3 regions of the Salinarimonas sp. genome follow, and region 2 is predicted to be linked to each of the others. Evidence: predicted binding sites of a transcription regulator. Region 2 holds the regulator's gene; each other region holds the start of a gene.
What was found. The regulator PhoB, encoded in region 2, activates phosphate uptake and scavenging genes when phosphate is short. The targets are predictions, from matches to a motif close to TGTCATNNANCTGTCAT.

Region 1: a site for PhoB is predicted at 1,180-1,196, ahead of ABL310_RS00390 (DUF2794 domain-containing protein). Genes of this name have one in related genera too.
Region 3: a site for PhoB is predicted at 6,000-6,016, ahead of phnD (phosphate/phosphite/phosphonate ABC transporter substrate-binding protein). Genes of this name have one in related genera too.

The regions. Positions count from the first base shown of each region.
Region 1 covers NZ_CP157794.1:90,513-97,712, forward strand. Annotated here, with positions in the region: gene tenA (thiaminase II) at 3-665, opposite strand; gene ABL310_RS00390 (DUF2794 domain-containing protein) at 770-1,144, opposite strand; gene ABL310_RS00395 (hypothetical protein) at 1,260-1,502, opposite strand; gene ABL310_RS00400 (S8 family serine peptidase) at 1,627-3,009, opposite strand; gene ABL310_RS00405 (peroxidase-related enzyme) at 3,085-3,714, opposite strand; gene ABL310_RS00410 (NAD-glutamate dehydrogenase) at 3,830-7,200, shown strand, end outside.
Region 2 covers NZ_CP157794.1:2,551,826-2,559,025, reverse strand. Annotated here, with positions in the region: gene pstC (phosphate ABC transporter permease subunit PstC) at 1-356, shown strand, start outside; gene pstA (phosphate ABC transporter permease PstA) at 349-1,638, shown strand; gene pstB (phosphate ABC transporter ATP-binding protein PstB) at 1,656-2,507, shown strand; gene phoU (phosphate signaling complex protein PhoU) at 2,540-3,283, shown strand; gene phoB (phosphate regulon transcriptional regulator PhoB) at 3,306-4,040, shown strand; gene ABL310_RS11825 (ferredoxin--NADP reductase) at 4,156-4,965, shown strand; gene ABL310_RS11820 (gamma-glutamyltransferase family protein) at 4,982-6,574, opposite strand; gene ABL310_RS11815 (tripartite tricarboxylate transporter permease) at 6,571-7,200, opposite strand, start outside.
Region 3 covers NZ_CP157794.1:3,402,827-3,410,026, reverse strand. Annotated here, with positions in the region: gene ABL310_RS15655 (COX15/CtaA family protein) at 1-654, shown strand, start outside; gene ABL310_RS15650 (alpha/beta hydrolase) at 668-1,537, opposite strand; gene ABL310_RS15645 (alpha/beta fold hydrolase) at 1,534-2,304, opposite strand; gene phnE (phosphonate ABC transporter, permease protein PhnE) at 2,412-3,227, opposite strand; gene phnE (phosphonate ABC transporter, permease protein PhnE) at 3,227-4,042, opposite strand; gene phnC (phosphonate ABC transporter ATP-binding protein) at 4,039-4,884, opposite strand; gene phnD (phosphate/phosphite/phosphonate ABC transporter substrate-binding protein) at 4,956-5,906, opposite strand; gene ABL310_RS15620 (TRAP transporter small permease subunit) at 6,171-6,722, shown strand; gene ABL310_RS15615 (TRAP transporter large permease subunit) at 6,719-7,200, shown strand, end outside.

The DNA of each region.
Region 1 (7,200 bases), 2.5 Mb from region 2:
GTTCAGACCGGCCAGCTCTCCAGCCGGTAGGCGCCGTCCCAGAACAGGTATTCGAGCCGCGTCGCCGCCGTGTAGGCCTCGTGCATCCGCGCGACCATGGCCGGCGCGGCCTGCTCGGCCGCCTCGTCGGTCGCGGCGATCATCGCCTGCACGGCCTCGTGGAACTCCTCGCCCGCATAGGTGTCGATCCAGGCCTGGTAGGGGTTGCCCGGCGCGGCGCGGCCGTGGATGTCGCGGCCGACCTCGGCGTAGATCCAGAAGCAGGGCAGGAGCGCCGCGAGCACCACCTCGTAGGGCTCGGCGAAGGCGGTGGCCGTCAGGTAGGAGACGTAATGGTGGCAGGACGGCTGCACCGGCGTCGCCTGGAAGGCGTCCGGCGAGATGCCGTAGCGCTCGAAGAACGACCCGTGCAGCGAGCGCTCGACCACGATCGCCACCTCCGCGCCCTTGGCGAACTGGACGATCCGGTCCGGATCGCGGGCCTTGGCGGCGGCGAGCGCCAGCGCGCGGCCGAAGCCGATCAGGTAATGCGCGTCCTGGACGATGTAGTGGGTGAAGCGCTCGCGCGCGAGCCGGCCCTCGGCGAGCTCGGCGTTGAAGGGCATGGTGCGGATGGTCTCGTAGGCGGGGAGGTTGCTCTCCCAGGCGTCCGTCGAGAAGGGCATGGCGGCTGGACCTCGTACGCTGTGAGCGGATTGCGCGGAAAGCGCGGCTGTTCCCCTGCACATCGCGCATCCAGGCAGCGATTTCCAGCCCCTCGACGCTTGCCTCAATCCACCAGCCGCAGCTCCTTGCCCTCGAGCACCTTGAGCACCCGCCCCAGTTCCTGGCCGCGCTTCATCACCAGCCCCGAGGACGCGACCACGGAATAGGCGCCCTGGCGGCGGGCGAGCTTGGGGTCCTTCTCGATGCGGTAGAGCGGCATCTCGGAGGTGCGCCGGTAGACGGCGAAGACCGCCTTGTCCTTGCGGAAGTCGATGGCGTAGTCGCGCCACTCGCCGGCGGCCACCTTGCGGCCGTAGACGTTGAGGATCTCGCGCAGCTCGTCGCGGTCGAAGGAGACCCGGGCGTCCTGTTGTCGCGCGGCGGGAAAGGGCACCACCGTCCCGCCGCGCTTCTGCTGCACCGTCTCGCCGTCGCTCATCGCGCCTCCTCCCCCGTGGTTCTTTCGCCGTTGCGCGTCATCGTCCCGTCATGATGGGGGGACCGGCCGTGCGGCGCAAGCGTGGGGGCGGTGCGGCGGCGAGGCGAGCCGGGCCTCAGACCGCGCGAAAGGTCTGGGAGCGCTTCACCGAGGCGACGCCGTCGACACCGCGGATGTCGGCCTCGGCCTTCTCGTCGGCCACGCCGTGGATCATCCCGAAACGGGCGCTGACCGAAACGTCCCCGAGGCCGCGCCGCGCGAGCTCCTGCGCGACCTGCTCCACGTCCTTGCGGGCGTCGGCCGTGACGCGCACCGTGACCTCGTGCTTCGGCCCGCTCACCGACTTGTCCTCAGCCATGTCGACCCTCCCGCGATGAATGCCGATCGCGAACCGACAACGCCCGGTCCGCCGAAACGGATCGGGCGCTCTAGAAGTCGGCCGGGCCGCGCCGCCCGTCAAGCGCCGCGACGCACGCCGCGCGTCAGGGCGCGTAGACGAGGCCCGCGCCCACGTCGGCCACCTCGCCGCCGATATGGCGCGCGTTCTTCACCAGCGCGCCCCACAGCGCCATGCCGCGCAGGCCGGGATCGGACTCGGCGTAGAGCGCCGCGATGCCGGCCACGTGCGGCGTCGCCATGCTGGTGCCCGACAGGAAGTCCCAGCCGCCGAGAGCGCGCGGCATGCTGGAGAGCACGTCCACGCCCGGTCCGGCGATGTTGATCTCTCCGCCGGGATGCATCGTGCGCTTCGCGCAGGAGAAGAACGCCACCGCATCGAAGCGGTCGACCGCCGCCACCGCGAAGATGGAGGGGCAGTTGGCGGGCGAGCCGACGGGCGCGACGAAGGTCGGCCGGCGGCTCTCGTTGCCCGCCGCCGCGACGAGGAGCGAGCCCGACCGGAGCGCGTCCTGTCCGATCAGCTCGTAGTTCTCGTCGAAGGGCTGGTTGATCGCGACGGCGGCGCCGAGCGACATCGAGATCACCTGGCAACCCTCGTTCAGCGCCCATTCGAGGCCCGCGATGACGGTGCGGTCCGAGCCGAGGCCCTGGTTCGAGAGCACCTTGCCGACGTAGAGCTCCGCGCCGTAGGCGACGCCGTAGCGCGGCTGGTTCTCGGCCGGCTGCATCGGCCCGCAGGCGGTGCCGGCGCAGTGCGTGCCGTGGCCCTGGGCGTCCTCGACCGTCTCGTCGGGAATGAAGGACTTCGAGGCGACGATGCGGCCTTCGAAATCGGGATGACCCGCGTCGATGCCGGTGTCCAGGATCGCGACCTTGATACCGCGTCCGCTGAAGCACGAGCCGGTCACGCCGGTGGCGCGCAGGCCCCAGGTCTCGGTGATCTCCTCCGGGTCCTGCGGCTCCTCCGCGCGTCGCGCCCCCGCGCCGCCCGCCTCGCCCCCGAGCAGATCCTCGACGAGCGCGTCGACGCCCGCGCGGTAGCCGAGGAGGTAGTCCCGGCTCGCGCCCGCCAAGGTGCGCGGACCGCGCCCGGCGCCGATGGCGCGGTAGATCCGCTCGGGACGCGCGGAGACGACGCCGTGCTCGGCGACGCCCGCGGAGACGGCTGCGGCCATGCGATCGGGGTCGGCCTGGACGATGGCGATGCCGAAGCGCTCGAACACGATCATGTCCGCGCCGTCGAACGTGCTGGCCAAAGCCGCCTCGGCGGTGACGTCCGCGGTCGACGCGATGCGCAGCTTCATGTCCTCGAACGCGCCGAGCCCGCGATGGCGGGCCTCGCGATTGAGCCGCACCACGGTCGCGCCCGTGGTCCCGCCGCCGCCGACCGGCATGATGCGGGGCCGGTCGCCGCCACCGCCGCCGACTCCGCCCTGATTGCTCCTGCTGCGTTTCCTCCCGGGCATATCGCTTCCCTCCGCTCGACGCCACGCTCGCCGTGACGGACGGGCATTACACGCTAGGGTGAAGCTATAAAGCAATCAAGAATCGGCCATATCACGTGCACTGGCGTGATATTGCGCGTTCGGGCGCATGTCGGTCGCCGAGGCCAGGCGGTTCGACATGGCGAAGAACGAGGCCACCGCGGCGACGTCCCAGATGTCGACGTCGGAGAAGCCGGCCTCGCGCAGCGCCTCGCGGTCCGGCTCCTCGATGGTCCAGGAGGCGAGCGCCACCTTCTCGGCGAAGGCGAGCATGGCGCGGTGGCGCGGCGCGAGACGCGCGGCGCGCCAGTTCACCGAGAGCGTGTCCCCGAGCACGGGATCGCCGGACATCTGCCGCACCGCCGCGCCGTGGGCGACGACGCAATAGACGCAGCGATTGGCCGCCGAGACGACGACCGCGATCATCTCGCGCTCGAGCTTGGACAGCCCGGAGGGCGCGAGCATCAGGCCGTTGTAGAAGGCGGCGAAGGCGGAGAGCTTGGCGTCGTCGTGGGCGTAGGCCGCGAGCACGTTCGGCACGAAGCCGATCTTCTCGTCGCATTTGGCCAAATAGGCCCGCATGTCCGGCGACAGATCCCCTTGCGGAAGGTCGAGTGCGGTGGGAGCCTTCTCGGCGCGCTGACGCAGGGGCGGCGCCCCCGCTTCCGGTCTTTTCGGCTCGGCCATGGGACGGGATCCTTCCTCACGCGTTGGTGTGTGGCGAATTGTTGCAGCCGGGTGCGGCCTATGCCAAGCCTGGCCGTAGCCGAACCGACGACAGCCGAAGCGAGGGGCGTGCGGGATGGACCGGATCGAGGGCGAGGAGACGGCGGCGATCGCCGCGGCGATGGCGGCGCTCGAGGAGAAGCGCAGCGAGCAGACCCCGCCCCGAACGGTCGACGACCTGTTCGGGCAGACGCCGCGCGAGGATCTCGACCGCTACGGCCCCGAGGAGCTCGCGGCCCTCGCCGCGGAGGCCTTCGCCCATCTGCGCAAGCCGCGCGTGATCGATCCGCACGCGCCGCGGCACGATCTGGCCGTCGTCGACCGCGAGTTTCCGCGCGCCGATCGCGCCCTCGAGCTCACCGTGATCGAGGCGGTCAACGACGACATGCCGTTCCTGCTCGACTCGACGCTCGCCGAGATCGTCGACCAGGGCCACGAGCCGCGCCTCGTCGCGCATCCGATCCTCGCCGTGCGGCGGGACGGAGAGGGGCGCCTCCTCGAGCTTCTCGGCCCCGCCCACGACGTGGAGCCGCAAGGGGCGATCCGCGAGAGCCTGATCCACATCCATCTCGACGAGGTCGACGACGCCGCGCTGGAGCGGCTGCGGTCCGGGCTCGAGCGGGTCTATTCCGACGTCGCGGTCGCGGTCGCCGACTGGCCGGCCATGCGCGAGCGCCTTCACGGCGCGATTCGGCGCTACCGCGAGACGCCCCCGCCCCTGCCGAAGCAGGAGACCGAGGAGGCGCTGGCCTTTCTCGAGTGGATCGCGGCCGACAACTTCACGCTGCTGGGCGTGCGCGAGTACCGCTTCCCCCACGGCGACGTGGCCGCAGAGCCGATCGAGGGCTCGGGCCTCGGCATCCTGCGCGATCGCTCGGTCAAGGTGCTGCGCCGCGGGCGCGAGCTCGTCGCCATGACGCCCGAGGTGCGCGCCTTCCTGCAGAAGCCCTCGGCGCTGATCATCACCAAGGCCAACGTGAAGTCCCGCGTCCACCGCCGGGCGCATCTCGACTATATCGGCGTGAAGCTGTTCTCCGACACCGGCGAGGTGATGGGCGAATTGCGCGTCGTCGGCCTGTTCACCGCGAGCGCCTACACCGAATCCACCGACGACGTGCCCGTGCTGCGGCTCAAGCGCGAGAAGGTGCTCCAACGTGCCCGCTTCGACCCGCAGAGCCATGCCGGGCGCGCGCTGATCAACGTGCTCGAGAACTATCCGCGCGACGAGCTCTTCCAGATCGACGAGGAGACGCTCTACCGCTTCGCGCTGGAGATCATGAACCTGTCCGATCGGCCACGCGTGCGCGTGCTGGCGCGGCCGGACGAGTTCGACCGCTTCGTCTCCGTCCTCGTCTTCATCCCGAAGGATCGCTACGACACGCAGGTGCGCCGCCGGGTCGGCGAGTTCCTCGCCGGCGTCTACCAGGGCCGCGTGTCGGCCGCCTACCCGGCCTATCCGGAGGGCCCGCTCGCGCGCACGCACTACATCATCGGCCGCGAGGAGGGCGCCACGCCGGACGTCTCGCGGGAGGCTCTGGAGGACGGCGTCGGGGCGATCGTGCGCACCTGGGGCGACGCGCTGCGCGACGCGCTGCGCGAGGAGATCGGCGGCCCTCGGGGACGGGACCTCGCCGCGCGCTACGCCGACGCGTTCAACGCCGCCTATCGCGAAGCCTTCTCCGCTCACGAGGCGATCCGGGACATCCTGATCGTGGAGCGCGTCTCGGCCGAGCGGCCGCGGGCGGTCGATCTCTACCGGCGCGAGGGCGATCCGGAAACGCGCGTGAACCTGAAGGTGCTCTCCCGCGGCGCCGGCCTGCCCCTGTCCGAGCGCGTGCCGCTTCTGGAGAATCTCGGCTTCCACGTGGTGAACGAGCGGACCTACCGCGTCGTCCCCGCCGGCGCGAGCGAGGCGGAGCGGGTCTGGCTGCACGACATGACGCTGACCCGCGCCGCCGGCGGGCCGATCACCATCGAGCGCATCGAGAAGCCGATCGAGGCGGCGCTGCTCGCGCTCTTCCGCGGCTTCGCCGAGTCGGACGGGTTCAACAAGCTGGTGCTCGAGGCCGAGCTCGGCTGGCGCGACGTCGCCATGATCCGCGCGCTCGGCCGCTACCTGCGCCAGGTGCGCATCCCCTACGGCCAGGACTACCTCGCCACGACCTTGGCGCGGCATCCCGCCATCGCCGCGGCGATCGTCGCCTACTTCTACGCCCGCTTCGACCCCCGCGCCTCCGAGACGCGCCCGCGCGAGGAGGCCGAGAGCCTCGCGCGCGAGACGATCGAGGAGATGCTCGGCGCCGTGCAGAGCCTCGACGACGACCGCATCCTCAGGCGCTTCGTCAACCTGGTCGAGGCGGCGCTACGGACGAACTACTTCCAGCTCGAGGCAAGCGGCCATCCGCGCCGGACCATCGCCTTCAAGTTCGCCTGCGCCAGGGTGGAGGCGATGCCGCTGCCGCGGCCGCTCTACGAGATCTTCGTCTACTCGCCCCGCGTCGAGGGCGTGCACCTGCGCTTCGGCAAGGTCGCCCGCGGGGGCTTGCGCTGGTCGGACCGGCCGCAGGACTTCCGCACCGAGGTGCTGGGCCTCGTCAAGGCGCAGCAGGTGAAGAACGCGGTCATCGTGCCGGTGGGCGCCAAGGGCGGCTTCGTGCCCAAGAAGCTCCCGCCCGCCCACGAGGACCGCCAGGCCTGGTTCGAGGAGGGGCGGGAGAGCTACAAGGTCTTCATCGACACCCTGCTCGAGCTCACGGACAACATCGTCGGCGACGACACCCGCCCGCCGGCGGACACGGTGCGCCACGACGGCGACGACCCCTATCTCGTCGTGGCCGCCGACAAGGGCACGGCGACCTTCTCCGACACCGCGAACGCCATCTCGCTGGAGCGCGGCCACTGGCTCGGCGACGCCTTCGCCTCGGGCGGGTCCAACGGCTACGACCACAAGAAGATGGGCATCACGGCGCGGGGCGCCTGGGAGGCGGTGAAGCGGCACTTCCGCGAGATCGACGTCGACGTGCAGTCGGAGCCCGTGACGGTGGCCGGCGTCGGCGACATGTCGGGCGACGTCTTCGGCAACGGCCTGCTGCTCTCGCGGGCGGTCAAGCTCGTCGCCGCCTTCGACCACCGCGACGTCTTCATCGATCCGAACCCGGATCCGGAGGCCTCCTTCGTCGAGCGCCAGCGCCTGTTCGAGATGGGCCGGTCCTCCTGGGCGGACTACGACGCGGCGAAGATCTCCAAGGGCGGCGGCGTGTTCTCGCGCCAGATGAAGGCCATTCCGCTCTCCGACGAGATGCGCGCGCTGCTCGACCTCGACCAGCGCACGGCGACGCCCTTCGAGGTGATGCGGGCGATCCTGCGCATGCGCGTCGACCTGCTCTGGTTCGGCGGCATCGGGACCTACATCCGTGCCGCGGGCGAGAGCGACGAGCAGGTCGGCGA
Region 2 (7,200 bases):
GCGACGGCTCGCTGGCCATGGGCGCGACCCAGGGCGAGACCATCATGAAGGTGCTGCTCCCGGCGGCGCTGCCCGGCATCGCCGGCGGCATCCTGCTGGCGGTGAGCCGCGCCATCGGCGAGACCATGATCGTGGTGATGGCCGCCGGCCTGATCGCCACCCTGACCTTCAACCCGCTCGACTCCGTCACGACGGTGACCGTGCAGATCGTCACGCTGCTGATCGGCGACACCGAGTTCGACAATCCGAAGACGCTCGCCGCCTTCGCGCTCGGCCTCGTCCTCTTCGTCGCGACGTTGGGCCTGAACATCATCGCCCTGCGCATCGTCCAGAAATATCGAGAGAAGTATGACTGACACGGCGCAAATCGGTTCGTCGCCCGTCGACTGGACGTCGTCCGAGGCGGATGCGCGGCGCCGCCGCCGCCGGGCGTCCGAGTCGCGGCTGCGCCTCTACGGCGTCATCGCGATCGGCACCGCGCTCGGCCTGCTCGCGATCCTGATCGGATCGCTCGTCCTGTCGGGCTACAAGGCCTTCACGCAGACCGACGTCGTGGTCGACGTCTACATCGACCCGGAGATCGTGAACGCCGAGGATCCGGCGCGCGGCAACTACCGCGCCATCGTCAACCAGACGATGGAGGGCCTGTTCCCGGACGCATCCCCGGCGGAGCTGCGGGTCGCGCGCGACGTCCTCACGAGCAACGCGCACTTCATGATCCGCGACTACGTCGTGGCGAACCCGGGCTCGATCGGCGAGACGGTGCGGCTCGAGATCCCCGCGTCGGACCCCTACGACCAGCTCGCCAAGGGCGAGATCGACCGGGATCTGCCGGAATCGCGCCGACGGGTGAACGATATCGGGCTCGCGCTCTACGACCGTCTGGACGAGCAGGGGCGGATCGAGACCGAGTTCAACACGGCCCTGTTCACCAACGCCGACAGTCGCTTCCCCGAGCTGGCGGGCCTGTCCGGCGCCGTCGTCGGCTCCTTCTTCGCGCTGCTCGTGTGCTTCCTGCTCAGTTTCCCGATCGGCATCGCGGCGGCGGTCTACCTCGAGGAGTTCGCGCCGAAGAACAAGTGGACGGACATCATCGAGGTGAACATCAACAACCTCGCCGCCGTCCCCTCGATCGTGTTCGGCCTCCTCGGCCTCGCCGTGTTCCTCGGCTGGTTCGGCATGCCGCGCTCGGCGCCGCTCGTCGGCGGCATGGTGCTCGCGCTGATGACGCTGCCGACCATGATCATCGTCACCCGCGCCTCGCTGAAGGCGGTGCCGCCCTCGATCCGCGAGGCGGCGCTCGGCGTCGGCGCCTCGAAGCACGAGGTGGTGCTGCACCACGTCCTGCCGCTGGCGCTGCCGGGCATCCTGACGGGCACGATCATCGGCCTCGCCCAGGCGCTCGGCGAGACGGCGCCGCTCCTGCTGATCGGCATGAACGCCTTCATCACGAGCCCGCCCGGCGGCCTGCTCGACCCCGCGACGGCCCTGCCGACGCAGATCTTCATCTGGGCGGACAGCCCGGAGCGCGGCTTCGTCGCGCGCACGTCCGCCGGCATTCTCGTGCTATTGGGCTTCCTGATCCTGATGAACCTGATCGCGATCCTTCTGCGCAACCGCCTGGAGCGGAAGTGGTGAGCGAGCGAGGAGACGACATGACCGCCATGCATGCCCCCGCCGCGGCGCCGGACGCGCCCGCGCCCGCGCTCGACAAGACCGAGACCGTCCGCGTCCCGCTGGAGGCCGATTACGGCGCCAAGGTCGACGCCCGCGACGTGAACGTGTTCTACGGCGCCAAGCAGGCCATCTACAACCTGACGATCGGCATTCCCGAGCGGGCGGTCACCGCCTTCATCGGCCCGTCCGGCTGCGGCAAGTCCACGTTCCTGCGCTGCCTCAACCGCATGAACGACACGATCGAGGGCGCGCGCGTCGACGGCACGATCACGATCGACGGCAAGAACGTCTACGATCCGGATCTCGACGTCGTGACGCTGCGCGCCCGCGTCGGCATGGTCTTCCAGAAGCCGAACCCGTTCCCCAAGACGATCTTCGAGAACGTCGCCTACGGCCCGCGCATCCACGGCCTCGCCAAGTCGAAGGCGGACCTCGCCGAGATCGTCGAGGCCTCGCTGCGCAAGGCGGGCCTGTGGGAGGAGGTGAAGGACCGCCTCGCCGAGACCGGCACCGGCCTCTCCGGCGGCCAGCAGCAGCGCCTGTGCATCGCCCGCGCCATCGCGGTCTCGCCCGAGGTCATCCTCATGGACGAGCCCTGCTCGGCCCTCGACCCGATCGCCACCGCGCGCATCGAGGAGCTGATCGACGAGCTGCGCCAGAACTACACCATCGTCATCGTCACCCACTCGATGCAGCAGGCGGCGCGCGTCTCCCAGAAGACCTGCTTCTTCCACCTCGGCTATCTCGTCGAGGAGGGGCCGACCGACCAGATCTTCACCAATCCGCGCGACAAGCGCACGCAGGACTACATCACCGGCCGCTTCGGCTGAGCCCTGCCCCTGCTCTCGAGGAGACGGACCCCATGTCCCAGCACACCGTCGCATCCTTCGACACCGAGCTCCAGGAGCTGCGCCGGTCGATCATGGAGATGGGCGGCATCGCCGAGAAGATGCTCGCCGACGCCACCACCGCCCTCGTGCGCCGCGACGTCGGGCTCGCCCAGTCGGTGGTCAGCACCGACTACCGGCTCGACACGATCCAGCGCGACATCGAGGAGAAGGCGATCCTCACCATCGCCCGGCGCCAGCCCATGGCGATCGACCTGCGCGAAGTGATTTCCGCCATCCGCATCGCCTCCGACATCGAGCGGATCGGCGACATGGCGAAGAACATCTCCAAGCGCACGCTCGCCATCTCCGGCCAGTTCGAGCCGCAGCGCGTCGTGCTCGGCGTCGAGCGCATGTCGGACATGGTGCTCGGCCAGCTCAAGGACATCCTCGACGCCTACACCCAGCTCGACGTCGACAAGGCGCTCGAGGTCTGGCGCCGGGACGGGGCGACGGACGCGCTCTACAACTCGCTCTTCCGCGAGCTGCTGACCTACATGATGGAAGATCCGCGCAACATCACCTTCTGCACGCATCTCCTGTTCTGCGCGAAGAACGTCGAGCGGATCGGCGACCACACGACCAACGTCGCCGAGACGATCCACTACCTCGTGACCGGCCAGCCGATCACCGCCGAGCGCCCGAAGATGGATCGCACGGCCTACGAGACCGGCCAGACCGACGAGGCGCCCGGCGGCCCCGCCGCGCCGGCCTCGTGAGGGAGCGCGGAGCGACGCGGACATGACGACGCGGATCCTGGTGGTCGAGGACGAGGAGCCCCTCACGCTCCTCCTGCGCTACAATCTGGAGGCCGAGGGCTACAAGGTCGACACGGTCGCCCGCGGCGACGAGGCGGAGCTGCGCCTGCGCGAGCAGGCGCCGGACCTCGTCCTGCTCGACTGGATGCTGCCGGGTCTCTCGGGCATCGAATTGTGCCGGCGCATCCGCGCGCGCGCGGAGACCGAGCGCCTTCCCGTCATCATGCTCACGGCGCGGGGAGAAGAGGGCGACCGGGTGCGCGGCCTCGCGACCGGCGCGGACGACTACATCGTCAAGCCGTTCTCCGTGCCCGAGCTGCTCGCCCGGGTGCGCGCGCTCCTGCGCCGCGCCAAGCCCGCCCATATCGCGAGCCTGCTCGCCGCCGGCGACATCGAGCTCGACCGCGAGACGCATCGCGTCCGCCGCGCCGGCCGGGAGCTGCATCTGGGCCCCACCGAGTTCCGCCTGCTCGAGTTCCTGATGCAGAGCCCGGGCCGCGTCTTCACCCGCGAGCAGCTCCTCGACGGCGTTTGGGGGCACGACGTCTACATCGACGAGCGGACGGTCGACGTCCATGTCGGGCGCCTGCGCAAGGCGATCAACACCCGCGACACCCTCGACCCGATCCGCACCGTACGCGGCGCCGGCTATTCCTTCGACGAGACCTTCGCCAAGTCCGAGGGCGGCGGCGTCGGAGCACCGACCGGCACGGATTGAGCTGCGCGCAAGCCTGGTTTGCGCCTTCGGGTCTGGTTTCTTACGTGCTGCGCTGCGAAACGCCGTCGTGGTATGGCTCTGCCCGTAGGCCGAGCACTTCCGCGAAAGGGAAAAGATGTCGGACACCGCCGCCCCGGGCGCGATCGCAGCCCCGCCCGTCGACTGCCACGTGGAGCGCGTCACGCTGGTCGAGCACTATACCGACCGCCTCTTCCGCTTCCGCACCACCCGTCCCGCCTCGTTGCGCTTCCGCTCCGGCGAATTCGTCATGATCGGGCTGCCCGGCGGCGAGCGGCCGGTCTTCCGCGCCTACTCGATCGCGAGCCCGAGCTGGGACGACGAGCTCGAGTTCTTCTCGATCAAGGTCCCCGGCGGCCCGCTCACCGAGCGGCTTCAGCGCATCGCCGAGGGTGACGAGATCCTGATCAAGAAGAAGCCCACCGGCACCCTCGTGCTCGACGCGCTCGCGCCCGGCAAGCGCCTCTACATGCTCTCCACCGGCACCGGCATCGCGCCCTTCGCGAGCCTGATCCGCGATCCCGAGACCTACGAGAAGTTCGACGAGGTGATCCTCACCCAGACCTGCCGCCGCGTGGCCGAGCTCGCCTACGGCGAGAACACGGTGCGGGCGCTCGTCGAGGATCCGCTGGTCGGCGAGATCGCCGCGCCCCGTCTGACCTTCTACACCACCGTGACCCGCGAGCCTTATGCGCGCACCTTCCGCATCACCGAGGCGATCGAGACCGGCCGCCTCTTCGCCGATCTCGGCGTGAAGCCGCTCGACCCCGAGACGGACCGGGTGATGATCTGCGGCTCGATCGAGATGACGAAGGATTGCCGCGCGCTCTGCACGGCGGCGGGCCTGGAGGAGGGCTCGAACGCCAAGCCCGCCCATTTCGTGGTGGAGCGCGCCTTCGTCGGGTGAGCCGTCGTCGCGCGCCTCAGTACCCGACGGCCGCACCGTCCTTGCGGGGGTCCGACCCTGCGACGTAGCCGCCGTCCACCTTGGCGACGAGCTGCGCGCCGCCGAAGCCGAAGCTGGCGTCGGGCGCCTCGACCGTGACGTCGTGGCCGCGGGCGCGCAGGCCCTCGATGACGCTCTCGCCGGCGAAGTCCTCCACGGCGACGCCGAGGCCTCGCGTCACCCGCCAGCGCGGCGCGTCGGCGGCGGTCTGCGGGTCCTGGCTCCAGACCTGGGTGCGCAGCACCATCTGCAGGTGCCCCTGCGCCTGCATCGGCCCGCCCATCACGCCGAAGCTCATCAGCGGCGCGCCCCCCTTCGTCAGGAAGCCGGGGATGATGGTGTGGAACGGGCGCTTGCGTGGCCCGACCCGGTTCGGATGCCCCGGCGTCGTGACGAAGCCGAGCCCGCGGTTCTGCAGCGCGATGCCGGTGTTCGGCACGACGACGCCCGAGCCGAAGCCGGCATAGTTCGACTGGATGAAGGAGACCATCATCCCGCTCTCGTCGGCGGCGGTGAGGTAGACCGTCCCGCCGGCCTTCGGCGCGCCGGCGCCGAAATCCTGCGCGCGCCCCTCGTCGACGAGCCGGGCGCGGCTCTCGAGATAGCCCTCGTCGAGGAGATGGGCGGCGGTGACGTCCGTCATCGCGGCCGGGTCGGCGACATAGGCCTCCGCGTCGGCGAGCGCGAGCTTCATCGCCTCGATCTCGAGATGGATCGCCTCGATGCTGTCCGGCGCGAAGCGCTCGAGCCGCAGATGCTTGATCATGCCGAGCGCCATGCAGGCGGCGATGCCCTGGCCGTTCGGCGGGATCTCGTGCAGCGCGACGTCGCCGTAGGTCGAGGAGACCGTGCCGCACCAATCGTTCTCGTGTGCGGCGAGATCGTCTTCCGTCAGCACCGCGCCGTTGGCGCGGGCGAAGGCGGCGATCTCCTGCGCCAGCACGCCGCGATAGAAGGCCTCGCCCCGGGTCTCGGCGATGAGCGCGAGGGAGCGGGCGATGTCGGGGCGCCGGACGAGCTCCCCCGCCTGCGGCGCGCGGCCGCCCGGCATGAAGGCCTCGGCGAAGCCCGGCTGGTCCTTCAGGACCTTCGCGCCGCGCGCCCACAGCGCGCCGATCACCGGCGTCAGCAGGAAGCCGTCGCGGGCGTAGCGAAGCGCCGGCTCGAACAGGGCGTCGAAGGGCAGCTTGCCGAAACGGCTCGAGAGGTCGACCCAGGCCGAGACGGCGCCGGGCACGGTGACGCTCTCCCAGCCGCGCTCGGGCATGCCGTTCGGAAAGCGATCCGGCGTCCAGGCGGCGGGCGAGCGGCCGGAGGCGTTGAGCCCGTGCAGCTCCCGCCCGTCCCAGAGGATGCAGAAGGCGTCGGAGCCGACGCCGTTGCCGGTCGGCTCCAGCACGGTGAGCGCGATCGCGGTCGCGAGCGCCGCATCGACGGCGTTGCCGCCCTTGGCCAGCATGGCGAGGCCGGCCTGCGCCGCGAGCGGCTGGGAGGTCGCGACGACGTTGCGCGCCATCACCGGAGAGCGGCGCGAGGGGTAGAGAGCGGCGGAGCGATAGTCCACTGTCATTGTCCTTGTTGTTCCTGCGTCGTCCCGCCGATCCCGGTCTTTCGGGCGAGCCGCGCGTGCGCGCGCACCGAGAACAGGATCGAGGCGAGCGCCGCCACGAGCAGAAGCAGCGAGATCGGGCGGGTGAAGAAGGTCGTCCACTCGGGATCGGTCATCAGCGCCCGCCTCAGGTTCGTTTCCGCGATCGGCCCGAGGATCACGCCGAGCACCAGGGGCGCCAGCGGGTAGTCGAGGCTGCGCAACAGATAGCCCGCGAGACCGATGAAGCCCAGGAGGTAAACGTCGGTCATCCGATTGTTGAGAGCGAACGAGCCGACGACGCAGCAGACGATCACGACCGGCACCACGAGATGGGTCGGCGCCTCCGTCACGCGCAGGAAGTAGCGCATGGTGGCGACGCACATCAGCGCCATGATCAGGCTCGACACGACCATGGCGACGAACATGCCGTAGACCAGGTCGGCGTTGTCCATGATCAGCCGGGGGCCGACGCTGATGCCGTGCACCATCAGCGACGCCATCAGGATGGCGTCCACCGCCGAGCCCGGGATGCCGAGCGCGATCAGCGGGATCAGCCCGCCGCCGGCCGTCGCGGAATTGCCCGCCTCCGAGGCGACGACGCCGTC
Region 3 (7,200 bases), 850 kb from region 2:
CTGATCGGCATCGGCGCGCTGGGCGGCCTGCAGGCGACGGTGGGCTGGATCATGGTGGCGTCCGGCCTCGAGCCCGGCATGACGGCGGTGGCGCCGATCAAGCTCACCCTCCACCTGACCATCGCGAGCGTCATCCTCGCCGGCCTCGCCTGGGTCGCGACCGGCCTCTCGCCGCGGGAGCGCCCGGCGGTGGCGCCGGCCGTGGCACTGGGGGCGAAGATCCTGTTCGGGCTCCTGTTCTTCCAGATCGCCCTCGGCGGCCTCGTCGCCGGCTCGAAGGCGGGCTTCACCTTCAACACCTGGCCGCTGATGGACGGCGGCTTCGCGCCTCCGCTCGCGACCCTGTTCGCGGTGGACCCGCTCGTCGAGAACTTCGTCGACAATGTCGCGCTCGTGCAGCTGAACCACCGGCTCGTCGCCTACCTGCTGCTCGGCTTCGCGATCTGGCACGCGGTTTCGGCCTGGCGCGCGGGGCCGGGCTCGGCCGCCGGCAAGCGCGCTGTCGCGCTCGCCGGGATGACGGCGGCGCAGGCGGCTTTGGGCATCGTCACGCTGCTCCTCGTCGTGCCGCTCTGGGCCGGCCTCGCCCACCAGGTCTTCGCCATGCTGATCCTGGTGATGGCGGTGGCGCACATGCGGGCGTCGCGCGCGTGAGGCCGCGCGCCGCTCACCCCAGGCGGCGCGCGAGGAAGTCCACCACCGCGTCCGCGAACATGTCGTTCGCGTCGCCCGCCACCATGTGACGGGCCTCCTGCACGTCGACGAACTCGGCGTCCGGCGCCATCTCCAGGAACGAGCGCGCGGCCTCGGGGGTCACGAGCTCGCTCGAGCCGCCGCGCACCAGCAGCGTCGGCACCGCGAGCGTACGCGCCGCATCCTGAAGACGCGCCTCCGCGATCTCCCAGTCCACGTTCACCGAACGCGGGCCGTCGAGGAAGGCGGGGTCCCAGTGCCAGCGCCAGCGTCCGTCCTCGGACATGCGCAGGTTCTTGCGCAGGCCGTCGAGCGAGCGCGGCCGCGGGCGGTGCGGCAGGTAGGCGGCTACCGCGTCCGCCGCCTCCTCGATGGAGGCGAAGCCTTCGCGCGCATGGGCGCGCATGAAGCCCTGGATCTTGTCGACCCCGCGCGGGTCCATCTGCGGCACGATGTCGACGAGGACGAGCCCGCGGAAGGGCGGGCGCTCGCCCTTCGGCGTCGCGCCGAGCGCGAGCAGCGAGGCGATGCCGCCCAGCGACGCGCCGATCGCGACAGGCGCACGCCCGTCGGCCTGCGTCAGCGCGCGCCCGACGACGGCGGCGTCGGCGGCGTAGTCGAGGAAGGTGTAGCCCTCGGCCCGGGCGCTGTCGCCGTGGCCGCGCTGGTCGAGGCACACGGCCCGCCAGCCCTCCGCCGCGAGCCGCGACGCCGCGCCCTCCCAGGCGTGCCGCGTCTGCCCGCCGCCATGCAGCAGCAGCGCCGTGCGCGCGCCCTCGCCGAAGACGCTCCCGACGAGGGCGTTGCCGGCCGCGCCGGTGAACCGAAGCCCGCCCCCGCTCACGGCCGCCCCTCCAGGAAGGCCAGCACGCCGGCCTTGTGGGTCTTGTCTCCCACGGCCAGATTGTGGTCGCGCCCGGGTATGTCGAGCGCCTGCGCCCCGGGGATCAGCGCGGCGAGCGCCGGCCCGGAGCCGGCCACGTCGTCCTTCGTCCCCACCGAGACCAGCACGGGCATGGCGAGCGAGGCCACCTCCTCGCGGGTCAGCGTCTGGCGCGAGCCGCGGATGCAGGCGGCGAGCGCGCCGAGGTCGCTCTTCGTCTGCTCGGCGAAGGCGCGGAACATGCGCTGCATCGGGTCGGTGAGGTCGGCGAGGGAGGGCGCCTCCATGGCGTCCGCGATGCCGAGCGGCAGGCCGACGCCCTCGACGAGATGAATGCCGAGCCCGCCGAGCAGGGCCGAGCGCAAGCGCTCCGGCGCCGTCAGCGCGCAATGCGCCGTGATGCGCGCGCCCATCGAGTAGCCCATCACGTCGGCGCGCGCGATGCCCAGATGGTCCATCAGGTTCAGGACGTCCCGCGCCATGACGGCGGAATGGTACGCCTGCGGCTCGTAGAGCTTCTCGCTCGCCCCGTGGCCGCGATTGTCGAGGAGGACCACGCGCCGCCCGGCATGGGTGAGCGTCTTGGTCCAGAGCGTGTTGACCCAGTTCACCGCGTGATTCGAGGCGAAGCCGTGCACGAGAACGATCGGCTCGCCGGATGCGTCGGGCGTGGTGGGCGCGAGGTCGAGATAGGCGATGTCGACGCCGTCCGATGAGAAATGCTGCATGGTGTCCGGGTGCGCTGCGGGGTGCTCGCAAGGTAGTCCGGTCGCGGGACGAGGGCAATTCGGCAGCGGCGCACGCGGGTCCTGCGCCCCCGCCGGGCCCGGTCTCGTCAGATGATCGCCCCGCGCACCTTGGCCGAGACCCATTCCGACACGATCACGGTGGCGAGGATCGTCGCGAAGATCACCGTCACCTCCGACCAGGCGAGGCGGGCGAGGGAGGATTGCAGCTGCACGCCGATCCCGCCCGCGCCGACGAGGCCGAGAACGGCGGATTCCCGGATGTTGATGTCCCAGCGGAAGACCGAGACGCCGGCGAAGGTGGGCAGGATCTGGGGTACGATGGCGTAGTCGATCACCTGCGCCCCGCGCGCGCCCGTCGCCTTCACCGCCTCGACCTGGCTCTCGTCGATCTCCTCGATCGCCTCGTAGAGCAGCTTGCCGATGAAGCCGATGGAGCGCAGCCCGATGGCGATGATGCCGGCCAGCAGCCCCGGCCCGATGATCGCGACGAGGAGCAGCGCCCAGATCAGGGAGTTGATCGAGCGCGAGGCGACGATGATCAGGAGCGCGATGGGGCGGGCGATCACGAGGCTCGGCGTCGTGTTGCGCGCGGCGAGGAAGGCGATCGGCACCGCGATGACGATGCCGAGCAGCGTGCCCAGCGTCGCAATGTTGAGCGTGTCCCAGAGCGGCGCCCACAGCCGATCGAGATAGGACCAGCGCGGCGGCCAGGCGCGGTCGAGCAGATCCGCCGCCTGGCGCGGCGCGTCCTGGACGAAGAACCAGATCGTGTCCTGCGTCATCACCTGGAAGGCGAAGACGGTGAGCGCGACGAGCGCCAGCCAGCCGGCATAGGCGGCGAATTGCTGCGCCGTCGTGCGGCGCTTCCAGAGGAGGCGGTCGGAGGCGGCGGTGACGGGCATCACTGGATCCGCTTGCGCAGCCAGCTCGAGGAATACTCGGCGGCCATGACGATGACGATGATGAGGATGAGCACGGCGGCGGCGGTGTCGTACTCGTAGCGGTCCATGGCGACGTTCAGCGTCGCCCCGATGCCGCCCGCGCCGACGATGCCGATCACGGCCGATTCGCGGAAGTTGATGTCGAGCCGGTACATCGACAGCCCGACGAGGCGCGGCAGGACCTGGGGCTGGATGCCCCAATTGAGCACCTGCCACCAGGTGGCGCCCGTGGCGCGCATGGCCTCGGCCTGGGTCTCGTCGATGTCCTCGATGTCCTCGGCGAGCAGCTTCGCCATGAAGCCGATCGTGGCGAAGGTCAGCGTCAGGAAGCCCGCGAAGGGGCCGAAGCCGAACATCGCCACGAACAGGATCGCGATGATGATCTCCTGGAAGGAGCGCGAGACGGCGACGATGGCGCGGCAGACCGCGTAGATCGGCAGCGGCGCGATGTTGCGCGCGGCCCCGATGCCGACCGGGATCGACAGGATCACGCCCGCCACGGTGGAGGTGAGCGTCATCGTCAGGCTCTCGACGAAGCCCTTGAGGATGTCCGTCGAGCGGGAGGTGAAGTCGGGCGTCAGGAAGCCTTCGACGAAGCGCCAGCCGCGCTCCAGCCCCTCGGCGACCCGCGACCAGTTCACGTCGACGGTGGAGATGGCGAGCGCGAGATAGACGGCGAAGCCGCCGTAGACGACGAGGCGCAGCCAGCCGCGCTGGATGAAGACCGGCGGGCGCTTCCAGCGGCGCCCGGCGACAGGAGAGCCCGGCGTGGTCATGCCGCGCCCGCCTTGGCGTCTGCGATCTTGGCGCGCGCCTCGAACTCGGCGGCGTCGGCGGCGTCCTGGGCCGTCTCGTCCGCCTCCTTCTGCATCGTGTTCCAGTCTTCCGCGCCGTAGATCTCGGTCAGCGCCGTCTCGTCGAGGCCGTCGGGATGGCCGTCGAACACGACCTCCCCGGCGCGCAGGCCGATGATGCGGTCGACGAACATCTTGGCGAGCAGCACGTCGTGAATGTTGATGATCGCCGGCAGCTGCCGCTCGCGGCAGATCTCGCAGATGAGGCGCATGATCTGGCGCGAGGTCTTCGGGTCGAGCGAGGCGGTGGGCTCGTCGACGAGGAGGAGCTCGGGGTCCTGCTCGAGCGCGCGGGCGATGCCCACCCGCTGGCGCTGGCCGCCGGAGAGCGCGTCGGCGCGCTTGTCGACATGGTCGGAGAGCCCCACGCGCTCGAGCAGCGCGAACGCCTTGTCGACGTCTCCCTGCGGAAAGCGGCGCAGGAACGAGCGCCAGAACGGCACGTAGCCGAGCCGCCCGGAGAGGACGTTCTCCATCACGGTGAGGCGCTCGACCAGCGCGTATTCCTGGAAGATCATGCCGATGCGCCGGCGCACGCGGCGCAGCTCGCCGCGGCCGATGCGGGTGATCTCGCGCTCGCCGAGAAACACCTCGCCGCCGGTCGGCTCCACAAGCCGGTTGACGCAGCGGATCAAGGTCGACTTGCCGGCGCCGGACGGCCCGATCAGGCCCACCACCTGGCCCGACGGGACCTCGAACGAGACGTTCGTCAGGGCCTTGTCGCCGGTCTTGTAGCGCTTGGTCAGGCCCTCTACGCGCAGCATGCCGCATACTCCTCGTCGGATACGGAGAGTGCGCCGCGGCGGGACCGCGGCGCACGGCGACGATCGAACGATCAGTCGCAGGTGTACTGGACGCCGTTCGCCTCGTCGATCTGGCGGATGACCGCCCAATCCTCCTGGAAGGTGATCGGGATGAACTGATCCTCGCCGTTGCGGCCGAACTCCTCGGCGAGCGGCGTGCCCTCCCAATCGTAGGAGAAGAAGGCGTCGCGGATCTGCTGCTGCAGCTCGGGCTTCAGGTTGTAGACCACGCCGTAGCCCGTGGTCGGGAAGGTCTGCGACTGGTAGACTACCTCGAGCTGGTCCTCGGAGACGACGTCGCGGTCGATCATGCGCGCCTTCACCGAGTTCGCGATCGAGGCGGCGATGTAGTCCTTGTTGGCCACGCCGAGGATCGAATTGTCGTGCGCGCCCGAGAAGACCGGCTCGAAATCCTCGCCCGCGACCATGTCGAACTCGCCCTTGAGGATGGCGGAGGGCGCCTTGAAGCCCGAGTTCGAGGTCTCGGAGGTGAAGGCGAGCTGCTTGCCGCGGATGTCCTCGACGTTCTCGATGCCCGAGCCCGGATAGGTGATGATCTCCATCTCGTAGCCGTAGGAGCCGTCCTCGGCCGCCATCATGGCGAACGGGCGGAAGCCGGCGCAGGCGACGGCGAGCGGGTTCGAGCCGGTGTTGAAGCCGGCGATGTGCAGGCGCCCGGCGCGCATGGCCTCGATCTGGGCCGCGTTCGACTGGACGGGGAAGAACTGCACGCTCTTGCCGGTGGCCTGCTCCAGATGGTCGAGGAAGTCGGCCCAGACCTCGGCGTAGACGGCGGGGTCCTCGACGGGCGTGTAGGCGAAGATCAGCGTCGAGGGATCGACGAGCTGCGATTCGTCGCTCGGGATGTCGGCGATCAGGTCGCCGTCGGCGTCGGTGAAGCGGTCGTCGAGGGTGAATTCGGCCTGCGCGGCGCCCGTCGCGACGAGGAGCGCCGCCGCGGCGGCGAGAGTGCGGAACAGCATGCGTAACCTCCGGTGCGGTTCGGCCGCTCACGTGCGCCGTGCGCGCGTCGCGCGACGTCCCGTGCGGCTCTTGGCCCCGGGTACTTTCGATCAATGACAGTCGGGTGACAAGCCGGTGACGGCCGGGGGCGCGGATCGTCGCGCCTCTCCGCAGGCCGGCCCTTGCGCCTCCCCCTGCGCTGCGCTTGCCTTCGCGACCCGTTCGGCTAGAAGCCGGAGCGAGGCCGCGCCTTGGCTCCCCCGCGCGGTCCGGGAGTGACGCCGATGGCCTTCGCCCTGCGCCTCGCGCGCGGCATCGACGCGGTGAACGAGCGGATCGCGCGGCTCGCCGCCTGGCTCGTCGTCGCGGCGGTCCTGATCTCGGCCGGCAACGCGGTCTCGCGCAAGGCCTTCTCGCTGTCCTCGAACGCCTGGCTCGAGCTGCAATGGTACCTGTTCGGGGCCGTGTTCCTGCTCGGCGCATCCTGGACGCTGAAGCGCAACGAGCACGTGCGAATCGACGTGCTGTCCTCGCGCTTCTCCCAGCGCGCCCGCGACAGGCTCGATCTCGCGGGACATGCGCTGTTCCTGATCCCCTTCGCGCTCGTGCACGTGCTGACCGCGGTGCCCTTCTTCCTCCTGTCCTGGCGCACGGGCGAGGTCTCGCCGAACGCCGGCGGGCTGCCGCTGTGGCCGGCGAAGCTCCTCGTGCTGGTCGGCTTCACCATGCTGCTGGCGCAGGGCGTCTCCGAGCTCGTCAAGAAGATCGCGGCGCTGCGCGGGGCGCTCCCCGTGGAGAGCGAGGGCGGCACGCCGGGATCGGGGCTCTCGGCATGAGCGCCTTCCTCGTCGCCAATCTCGCGCCGATCATGTTCGTCTCGCTCGTGGCGTTCATGATCCTGGGCTATCCGATCGCCTTCTCGCTCGCGGCGCTGGGGCTGTTCTTCGGCTTCGTCGGCATCGAGCTCGGCCTGTTCGCGCCGGGCTTCTTCCAGGCCCTGCCGGACCGCGTCTTCGGGGCGATGGCGAACGAGACGCTGCTCGCCATCCCCTTCTTCACCTTCATGGGCCTCGTGCTCGAGCGCTCGCGCATGGCGGAGGACCTGCTCGACACGATGGGCCAGCTCTTCGGCTCGGTGCGCGGCGGGCTCGCCTACGCCGTCGTCTTCGTCGGCGCGCTGCTCGCGGCGACGACCGGGGTCGTGGCCGCGGCCGTGATCTCGATGGGGCTGATCTCGCTGCCGATCATGCTGCGCTACGGCTACGACCGGCGCCTCGCCACGGGCGTCATCGTCGCTTCCAGCACGCTCGCGCA